One region of the Nocardioides candidus genome, then DNA from elsewhere that is predicted to be linked to it. Evidence: riboswitches for the same ligand, from Rfam matches in the RefSeq annotation. Region 1 holds a riboswitch; the other holds the start of a gene.
What was found. Region 1 has a riboswitch for thiamine pyrophosphate ahead of ACAX67_RS03410 (thiamine ABC transporter substrate-binding protein). Riboswitches for the same ligand answer to the same signal wherever they lie in the genome.

Region 1 (4,064 bases):
GAACACCAGGCCCATCAGGATCGCGACCGGCGTGCCGTCGAGCCCGAGGGAGCCGAGCGGTCCGGACTCACCGACCAGCTGGCGGATCGCGATGCCGACGACCACCGTCGGGAGCACGAAGGGCACGAGGAGCGCCGCCCGCACCACGCCGCGCAACGGGATCCTCAGACGGTGCAGGACGTAGGCGGCAGGCAGGCCCATCACGACCGAGACGACCGTCGACACCGCGCTCGTCCACAGCGTGAACCAGATGACCTTGCGCGTGCGCTCCTCGCCCAGCACGTCCAGCACGCCGAGGTCGAGCGAGCCCTCCGGCCACAGCCCGCGCTGCAGCATCCCGGAGACGGGCAGCAGGAAGAACACCGCCAGCACCGCGGTCGGCACCGCGGCCAGCGCGAGGAGCCCGAGGACGCGCCTCATCGCCGGGCGACCGGTCATCCCGAGGTCAGGTCCGTCCACTGCGTCAGCCACTCGCGGCGGTGGTCGGCGATGTCGGCGGGCGAGACCTCGATGGGCGTGGTCGGCGAGGTCGCGAACGACGCCCAGTCCTTGGGGAGGGGCGTGCCCTCCGCGACCGGGAAGACGTACATGCTCGTCGGCAGCGCCGCCTGCACGTCCGGGCTCAGCAGCCAGTCGACGACCTTCTCGGCACCGGTGGGGTTGGCGGCACCGTCGAGCACGCCGGCGTACTCCACCTGGCGGAAGCAGGTGTCGAGCAGCGCGGACGTCGAGGACCTGCCGTCCTTCACGGTGTAGGCCGGGGAGGTGTCGTAGGAGACGACGATCGGCCGGTCGCCGCCGGACTGGCTGAAGTCGACGTAGTAGGCGTCCTCCCAGCCCTTGTCGATCTTCAGGCCGTTGTCGAGCAGGTCCTGCCAGTAGCGGGTCCACCCGTCGCCGTACTCACCGATCGTGGCGAGCAGGAAGGCCAGCCCGGTGGAGCTGGTCGTCGCGCCCTCGGTGACCGTGAGGTCGGCGTAGGTCGGGTCGGTGAGGTCGTCCAGCCCGGTCGGCGGCGCGATGCCGTGGTCGTCGAACCAGACGTCGTCGATGTTGACGCACACGCTGGCGTTGTCGATCGGCGTCAGCACGCCGTCGTCGTCGCCGGGGAGGCGGTACTGCTCGGCGCCGGCCGGCAGGGGTGCGTCGTACGGCGCGAAGACGCCCTCGGACAGGGCGGCCCCGGCGAACGTGTTGTCCACCCCGAAGGCGACGTCGCCGATCGGGTCGCCCTGGGTCACGGTCAGCTTGCTGGTCAGCTCGCCGCCGTCGCCGGCCGCGCTGTGGGTGAGCCGGCAGCCCGACTCCTTCTCGAAGGCGGAGACCAGCCGCTTCGGCAGGTCGAAGGAGTCGTGCGTGACGAGCACGACCTCTCCGCACGCCCCGGAGGCGTGGTCGCCGGAGTCGTCGCCCTCGGTCGAGAGCGAGCAGCTGCTGCCCAGGAGGGCCAGGGCCGCCAGCGCTGCGGGCAGGACGGCAGGACGGGTGCGCATCGGTGCGGACTCCCTTCGCCGGTGCTAACCGGATCAGGTTCGGAGGGTCTGCGGGTCACCCGCACTCTCAGCACCACCTGGTGCTCCCCTGTCTTTCGCACCCAGGCTAGACCAGCGTGTAGACGATCCCGTCGTCGGTGGTCGTCTCGGTCGCCTCGCCGCGGACGACCAGCAGGTCGAGGTGCGCCTTCGTCTCCATCGCGGCCATCCCCTTGTTGAAGAGGTCGAGCTCGTCGTAGGAGCGCTCGTGGCGGGTCCAGCCGAGGTCGCCGGCGACGACGGTCGCGGTCGAGGCGCCGCGCGAGCGCAACGAGTCGGCGCACTGCACGAGCCGGTGCTCGTGGTGGGCGAGCAGCTCGTCGACGCGGGTGTGCGACGACGGTGCCACCGGTCCGTGGGCGGGGAGGATCCGCAGGTCGGGCAGGGCGCGGACCCGCGCCAGCGACGCCATGAAGTGCCCGAGCGGGTCTGGCTCCGGCGGGATCGTGAAGCCGATCGACGGAGTGATCGTCGGCAGCACGTGGTCACCCGCGAAGAGCAGCCCGTCGGCCCGGTCGGCGTAGACGTAGTGGCCCGGCGTGTGACCCGGGGTGTGCACGGCATCGAGCGACCGCGTGCCGATGTCGAACGTCGTGTCGCCCTCGATCCAGATGTCCGGGTAGGCCCAGTCGACGGGGTCGGGCAGGTCCTCGGTGCGCCGGCCGAGGTCCCAGGCGTCCGCCACCGACCCGGCGCCGGCCGACCGCAGCACGGCGGAGAACGGGTTGCCGCCCTCGAGGTCGCCCCGCCCGGCCGCGTGCAGGAGGTCGAGACCGGGCTTCTCGGGGAGTCCGAGGGCGACGTCGGCGCCGTACTCGTGGCCGAGGACGGTCGCCAGCGTGTAGTGGTCGCGGTGGATGTGGGTCACCAGGAACCGTCGGATGTCACCGAAGCCGGACCCGATCGACCGCAGGCACTTGTCGAGCAGCTCGCGCGCCACCGGGATGGCCCACCCGCCGTCGATCAGGGTGAGGCCGTCGTCGGACGCGACGACGTACACGTTGATCGCCTTGAGGCCGTCCATCGGCAGGGGCAGCGGGATCCGGTGGATCCCCGGCGCCACCTCCCACGCGCCCTCCTGGGCCCAGTGCTCGCCCGAGTCGGGCGAGATGGCCGCGCCGGTGCTGACTCCTGAGGTCATCTGGGCACCCTACTGAGGTGCGTCAGCGGCGCTCGGGGCGAGGTCGGGCAGGTTGAGGTCGAGGTTGGGTGCCTGGATGCCGCCGTCGACCTCGAGCATCTTGCCGGTGACGTACTTGCCGGCGCGCGAGGACAGGTAGACGACCGCGGCCGCGATGTCCTCGGCCTCGCCGATGCTGCCGAGCGGTGTGGTCTCCTCCATCTGCTGCTTGATCTCCGGCACCCCGGCGACGAACTCCAGGGCGCTCGTCATGACCGAGCCGACGTAGATGCCGTTGACGCGGATCCGCGGGGCGAGGTCGGAGGCGGCCAGCTTCGACCAGTGCGCGAGCGCGGCCTTGGCGGTGCCGTAGGCGAGGTAGCCGCGGCCGGTCAGCCGGCCCATCGCGGAGCTGATGCTCACGACCGACTTCTGGCGCTGCTCCTCGGGCTCGCCGGCGGAGGCCAGCATCAGCGGGACGGCGGCGCGGGTGAGGGCGTGCGCCGTGGCGACGTTGAAGTGGAACGCCTCCTCCAGGTAGGCGACGTCGGTGTCGAGGAAGGCGTTGGGGATGGTCCCGCCGACGTTGTTGACGACGACGTCGAGCCGGCCGAGCTCGTCGTACGCCGCCTGCGCCAGGCCGGCCACCGCCTCGGTGTGCGCGAGGTTCGCCGGTACGACGACGGCCCGCCGCCCGGCCGCGCGGATCCGCTCGGCGACCTGCTCCAGCTGGTCGGCGGTGCGTGAGGAGATGACGACGTCGGCGCCCGCCTCGGCGAGGGCGATGGCGGTCGCGGCGCCGATGCCGCGACCGGCGCCGGTCACGACGGCCACGTGGTCGGTGAGGGTGAAGCGGTCGAGGATGCTCATCGAGCCACCAGGCCCCGGCCGGTGACGAGCGGGAGGTCCAGCGCGGTGATCAGCCCCGGCTTCGCGGCGACGACGGCCGGCACCGCGTTGACCAGTCGCTGGGCGGTGACGATCATCCCGGAGACGTTGTGGTCGCCGTGCTCACCGTGGTGGCTGAACTCCAGCTTCATCTGGGGCTCGCCCGTGATCTCGACGCGGTAGCAGCCGTCGCCCTCCAACGGGGTCGGCCAGTCGGGCTCGGCGGACGCGTCGGTGCGCGTGACGTGCTCCAGCGTGATGCGCGGGACGCCGTCGACCGTGCCGATCACTCGGAAGCGCACCGAGCCCATCGTGCCCTCCTCGACGTCGACCGAGTAGGTCTTGACCGTGCGCGGCGCAGGCCGGCGCTCGACCTCCTCGACGAGCGGCTCGTCGAGCGTGACGTCGAGCCCGGCCGCGATCAGCCGGACGACCGGGCCCCAGGCGGTGCTGAGGATGCCGGGCTCCCAGAGCATCGGCCGGGTGTCCATCGGCTGTCCGAAGCCGAAGATGTCACGCATCAC
Region 2 (4,064 bases), on a different contig from region 1:
GCCAGCTCGGCGGTCAGCACCGCCTCACGTGCGGAGAGACACCCGGCGGTGTTGGGCAGGACCGGCACGCCGTAGCGCCGGAGCACCGAGAGCAAGCCGCCGTCACGGGTCGACGAGGTGCGGCGCACCGAGACGGTGACCAGCCCGGGCTCGGCCGCCGCGAGCACCGGCTCCAGGAGCGCGAGGCTCGGCAGCCCGCCCGTGCCCAGGAGGAGCCGCGAGGAGAGGGCGCGCCCGGCGATCGTGAGCGGCGTCATCCTCCTTGCACCGCCGTCACGACCTCGACGACGTCGCCCTCCACGAGCCGCCGCCGCGGCCAGTCGGCGCGCGGGACGACCACCCCGCCGACGGCCACGGCGACGCCGCGCGGGCACGGGTCGGCGAGACGGGTGGCGAGCAGGTCGGCGATCGTCCCGCGGTGGGTCTCGGTCTCGCCGTTGACGGTGATGCTCATCGGGCTCCTTCCAGGAGTCGGCGGGGGTCGAGCGGCGCCCGGACGGCGCCGGTCTCGAGGTGGTCGGCCACGAGCCGTGCGGTGAGCGGCGCGAGCAGGACGCCGTGGCGGTAGTGGCCGGCAGCGAGCACGACGCCGTCGGCGACCGGTCCGACGAGCGGCAGGTTGTCCGGCGTCCCCGGCCGGTCGCGGGCGACCGCCTCGACCAGCTCGGCGCGGTCGAGCGCCGGCCAGAGCAGCCGGGCCGCCGCGAGCAGCCGCGCCACCCCTCCCGCCGTGACGACCGGCGCCGCGTCGTGCTCCTCGCTGGTCGCGCCGACGACGACCTCACCCGTCGGCCGCGGCACCAGGTAGACCGGTTCGCCGTAGACCCAGCCGCGCACGGTGCGCCGCGGCGGGTCGTCGGAGCGCAGCCGCAGGATCTCGCCGCGGACACCCCGCACCATCGAGGAGTACGGCGGCGGCAGCCACGCGCCCGTCGCGAGGACCGTGACGTCGTGGTGGCCCCCGGGGTCGGCCGGGACGACCGGCACCCGGTCCAGGAGCGCGGCCACCACGGCACGCGCGTCGACGCTGGCCTCGTCGGGGAGCAGCGCCACACCCTCCTCGCGCCACTCGACCGCGGCACCGTGCCGCTCGAGCAGCGCGACCTGCCGGGCGACCTGCTGGCGGTCGCCGGCGTCATGACCGACGAGCAGGGTGCCGGTGGCGTGCAGGGGCACGCCGAGGGCGTCGGCGAGGTCCGGCCAGAGCGCGAGGGACTCCCGTCCCAGCTCCAGCAGCGCCGCCTCGCCGTGCCACAGCTCGGCCGACGGGCTGAGCATCCCCGCCGCGGCGAAGGAGGCACCGCTCCCCGGCGCGGGGTCGATCACGGTCACCTCGTGCCCGCGGCGCCGCAGCTCGGCGGCGACCGCCAGGCCCACGATCCCGGCGCCCAGGATCCTGGCGCGCACCTCAGGCTCCGAGGGCCGCGGCCAGCTCCTTCGCTGCTGCGACCGGGTCCGGATGTCGCCAGATCCCGCCGATGACGGCGACCCCGTGCGCGCCCGCGAGGAGGACCCGCGGCGCACGCTCCGCATCGATGCCACCGATGGCGACCAGCGGCAGGACGCCGGCCGCGGCGGCGACCGCGGCCGGGCCGATCGGCGCGGGCAGGCCGGCCTTGCTCGTCGTCGCGAAGACCGGCCCGATCCCGGCGTAGTCGGCGCCGTCGAGCGCCGCGCGCACGACCGCTTCACGCGTCCGGCAGGTCGCGCCCACGATCAGGTCGGGTGCGACCCGCCGCGCGTCGGCGACGGGCAGGTCGGTCGCGCCGAGGTGCACGCCGTGCGCCCCCGATGCAAGCGCCACGTCGAGGCGGTCGTTGACGATCACGCGCGCGCCGCTGCCGGCGACGGCCCCGAGCACCCGTTCGGTCAGGGCGAGGAGGGCGCGGCCGCCGTACTCCTTGGCGCGCACCTGGAAGCCGTCGACCCCGGCCTCCGCCAACGCCGACAGCAACGAGTGGTCGTCCTTGTCGGAGACCAGGCAGGTGAGGCGCGGGACCTCGACGACACGACGCATGGGACTGCTCCTTCGCTTCCTGCGCCGGCATGACCCGGATCAGGTTCGACGGTCGGAGCGGCTCCAGCTCCCTCTCAGCCCGCTGCCGCGGACTCCCGTGGTGGATGTGCCTCCACGCTAGCGCAGGTCATGCGGAGAGCGTCGACCGCTCCCGGAGGTGACGCCGTACGGCGAGCGCCGCGGCCCGTCCCGCGCGGTTGCCGCCGATCGTGCTCGCGGACGGTCCGTAACCGACCAGCTGGACACGCGGGTCGACCACGGAGGTGACCGCGGTCTGCACGTCCTTGCCGACCATCTCCAGCGCGATCCCGCCGAGCGGGCTCCGCAGGCGGAGCGGCGCCAGGTGCGTCACGGCCGGGCGGAAGCCCGTCGCCCAGAGGATCACGTCGACGGGTTCGAACGACCCATCGGCCCAGCGCACCCCGTCCGGCTCGATCCGCTCGAACATCGGCCGCCGGGCGTCGTACACCCCGAGGCGCGCGGCCTCCTGCTCCTGCGGGCGCAGGCCCAGCCCGGTCACGCTGACGACGCTCGCGGGCGGCAGGCCGGCGGCGACCCGTTGCTGCACCAGGGTGATCGCGTCACGACCCGCGTGCTCGCCCCACTCCTCGCGCCACACGGGCGGGCGGCGGGTCACCCAGAGCACGTCGGTCAGCGGCGCGAGCTCGCCGAGGAACTGCACGGCCGACGCGCCTCCGCCGACGACCAGGACCCGCTTGCCCGCGAAGTGCTCCGGGCCCGGGTAGTCGACCGTGTGGAGCTGCTCGCCGAGGAACGTCTCCGCGCCCGGGTACGACGGCACGAAGGGCCGCGTCCAGGTGCCGGTCGCGTTGACGAGGGTGCGCGTGGTCCAGGTGCGCGCGTCCGCCCGGACGACGAGGAGGTCGCCCGCGCTCTCGACGCGGTCGACCCGGACCGGCCGCAGGACCGGCAGGTCGAACGCACGCTCGTAGGCGCCGAACCAGCCGGGGATCACGACGTTGGCCCGGTCGCCGCCGCGGCCGGGGGCGGGACCGTCGGGCAGGTCGGCCACGCCGTGCACGTCGTCCATCGACAGCGAGTCCCAGCGGTGCTGCCACGCGCCGCCCGGCCCCTCGTCGGCGTCGAGCACGACGTGGTCGATGCCGAGGCGACGGAGGTGGAAGGACGCCGACAGGCCGGCCTGCCCTGCGCCGATCACGAGGGAGTCGGACACGTGCATGACACGTCAACCAACGCCGGACGCGGCGTATGCCCGACCCGCGGGCGCGCGTATCCTCGCTGACCGTGGCTGAAGCAGAGTTCCGTTACTCCGACCTCCTCCCGACCGGCAAGGACGACACCCCTTACCGCCTCGTGACCACCGAGGGCGTCTCGACGTTCGAGGCCGACGGGCAGACGTTCCTGAAGGTCGACCCGGCGGCGATCCAGCGGCTCACCGCCGAGGCGATGCACGACATCAGCCATTACCTGCGGCCCGCGCACCTGGCGCAGCTGCGCAAGATCATCGACGACCCGGAGGCGTCCGGAAACGACCGCTTCGTCGCTCTCGACCTGCTCAAGAACGTCAACATCTCGGCCGGCGGCGTGCTGCCCATGTGCCAGGACACCGGCACCGCGATCGTGATGGGCAAGAAGTCCGAGGGCGTGCTCACCGGCGCCGACGACGCCGAGGCGATCAGCCGGGGCGTGTTCGACGCCTACACCCGGCTCAACCTCCGCTACAGCCAGCTCGCACCGCTGACCACCTACGAGGAGAAGAACACCGGCACCAACCTGCCGGCGCAGATCGAGCTCTACTCGACCGCGCAGGGCGAGAAGGGACCGGAGTACAAGTTCCTCTTCATGGCCAAGGGCGGCGGCTCGGCCAACAAGTCCTTCCTCTTCCAGGAGACCAAGGCGATCCTCAATCCGAAGCGGATGCTGAGCTTCCTCGACGAGAAGATCCGCTCCCTCGGCACAGCGGCCTGCCCGCCGTACCACCTCGCGATCGTGATCGGCGGCACCAGCGCGGAGTTCGCCCTCAAGACCGCCAAGTACGCCAGCGCGCACTACCTCGACAACCTCC

Region 2: another riboswitch for thiamine pyrophosphate. It lies ahead of thiE (thiamine phosphate synthase); the one in region 1 lies ahead of ACAX67_RS03410 (thiamine ABC transporter substrate-binding protein).

What each region holds. Positions count from the first base shown of each region.
Region 1 covers NZ_JBGGWC010000001.1:693,484-697,547, reverse strand. The annotation lists gene ACAX67_RS03415 (ABC transporter permease) at 1-459, opposite strand, end outside; gene ACAX67_RS03410 (thiamine ABC transporter substrate-binding protein) at 435-1,493, opposite strand; TPP riboswitch at 1,487-1,593, opposite strand; gene ACAX67_RS03405 (MBL fold metallo-hydrolase) at 1,600-2,673, opposite strand; gene ACAX67_RS03400 (SDR family oxidoreductase) at 2,683-3,522, opposite strand; gene ACAX67_RS03395 (NAD(P)H-dependent amine dehydrogenase family protein) at 3,519-4,064, opposite strand, start outside.
Region 2 covers NZ_JBGGWC010000002.1:641,373-645,436, forward strand. The annotation lists gene ACAX67_RS12775 (thiazole synthase) at 1-257, opposite strand, end outside; gene thiS (sulfur carrier protein ThiS) at 254-454, opposite strand; gene ACAX67_RS12785 (FAD-dependent oxidoreductase) at 451-1,407, opposite strand; gene thiE (thiamine phosphate synthase) at 1,409-2,017, opposite strand; TPP riboswitch at 2,015-2,126, opposite strand; gene ACAX67_RS12795 (NAD(P)-binding domain-containing protein) at 2,145-3,218, opposite strand; gene ACAX67_RS12800 (FumA C-terminus/TtdB family hydratase beta subunit) at 3,284-4,064, shown strand, end outside.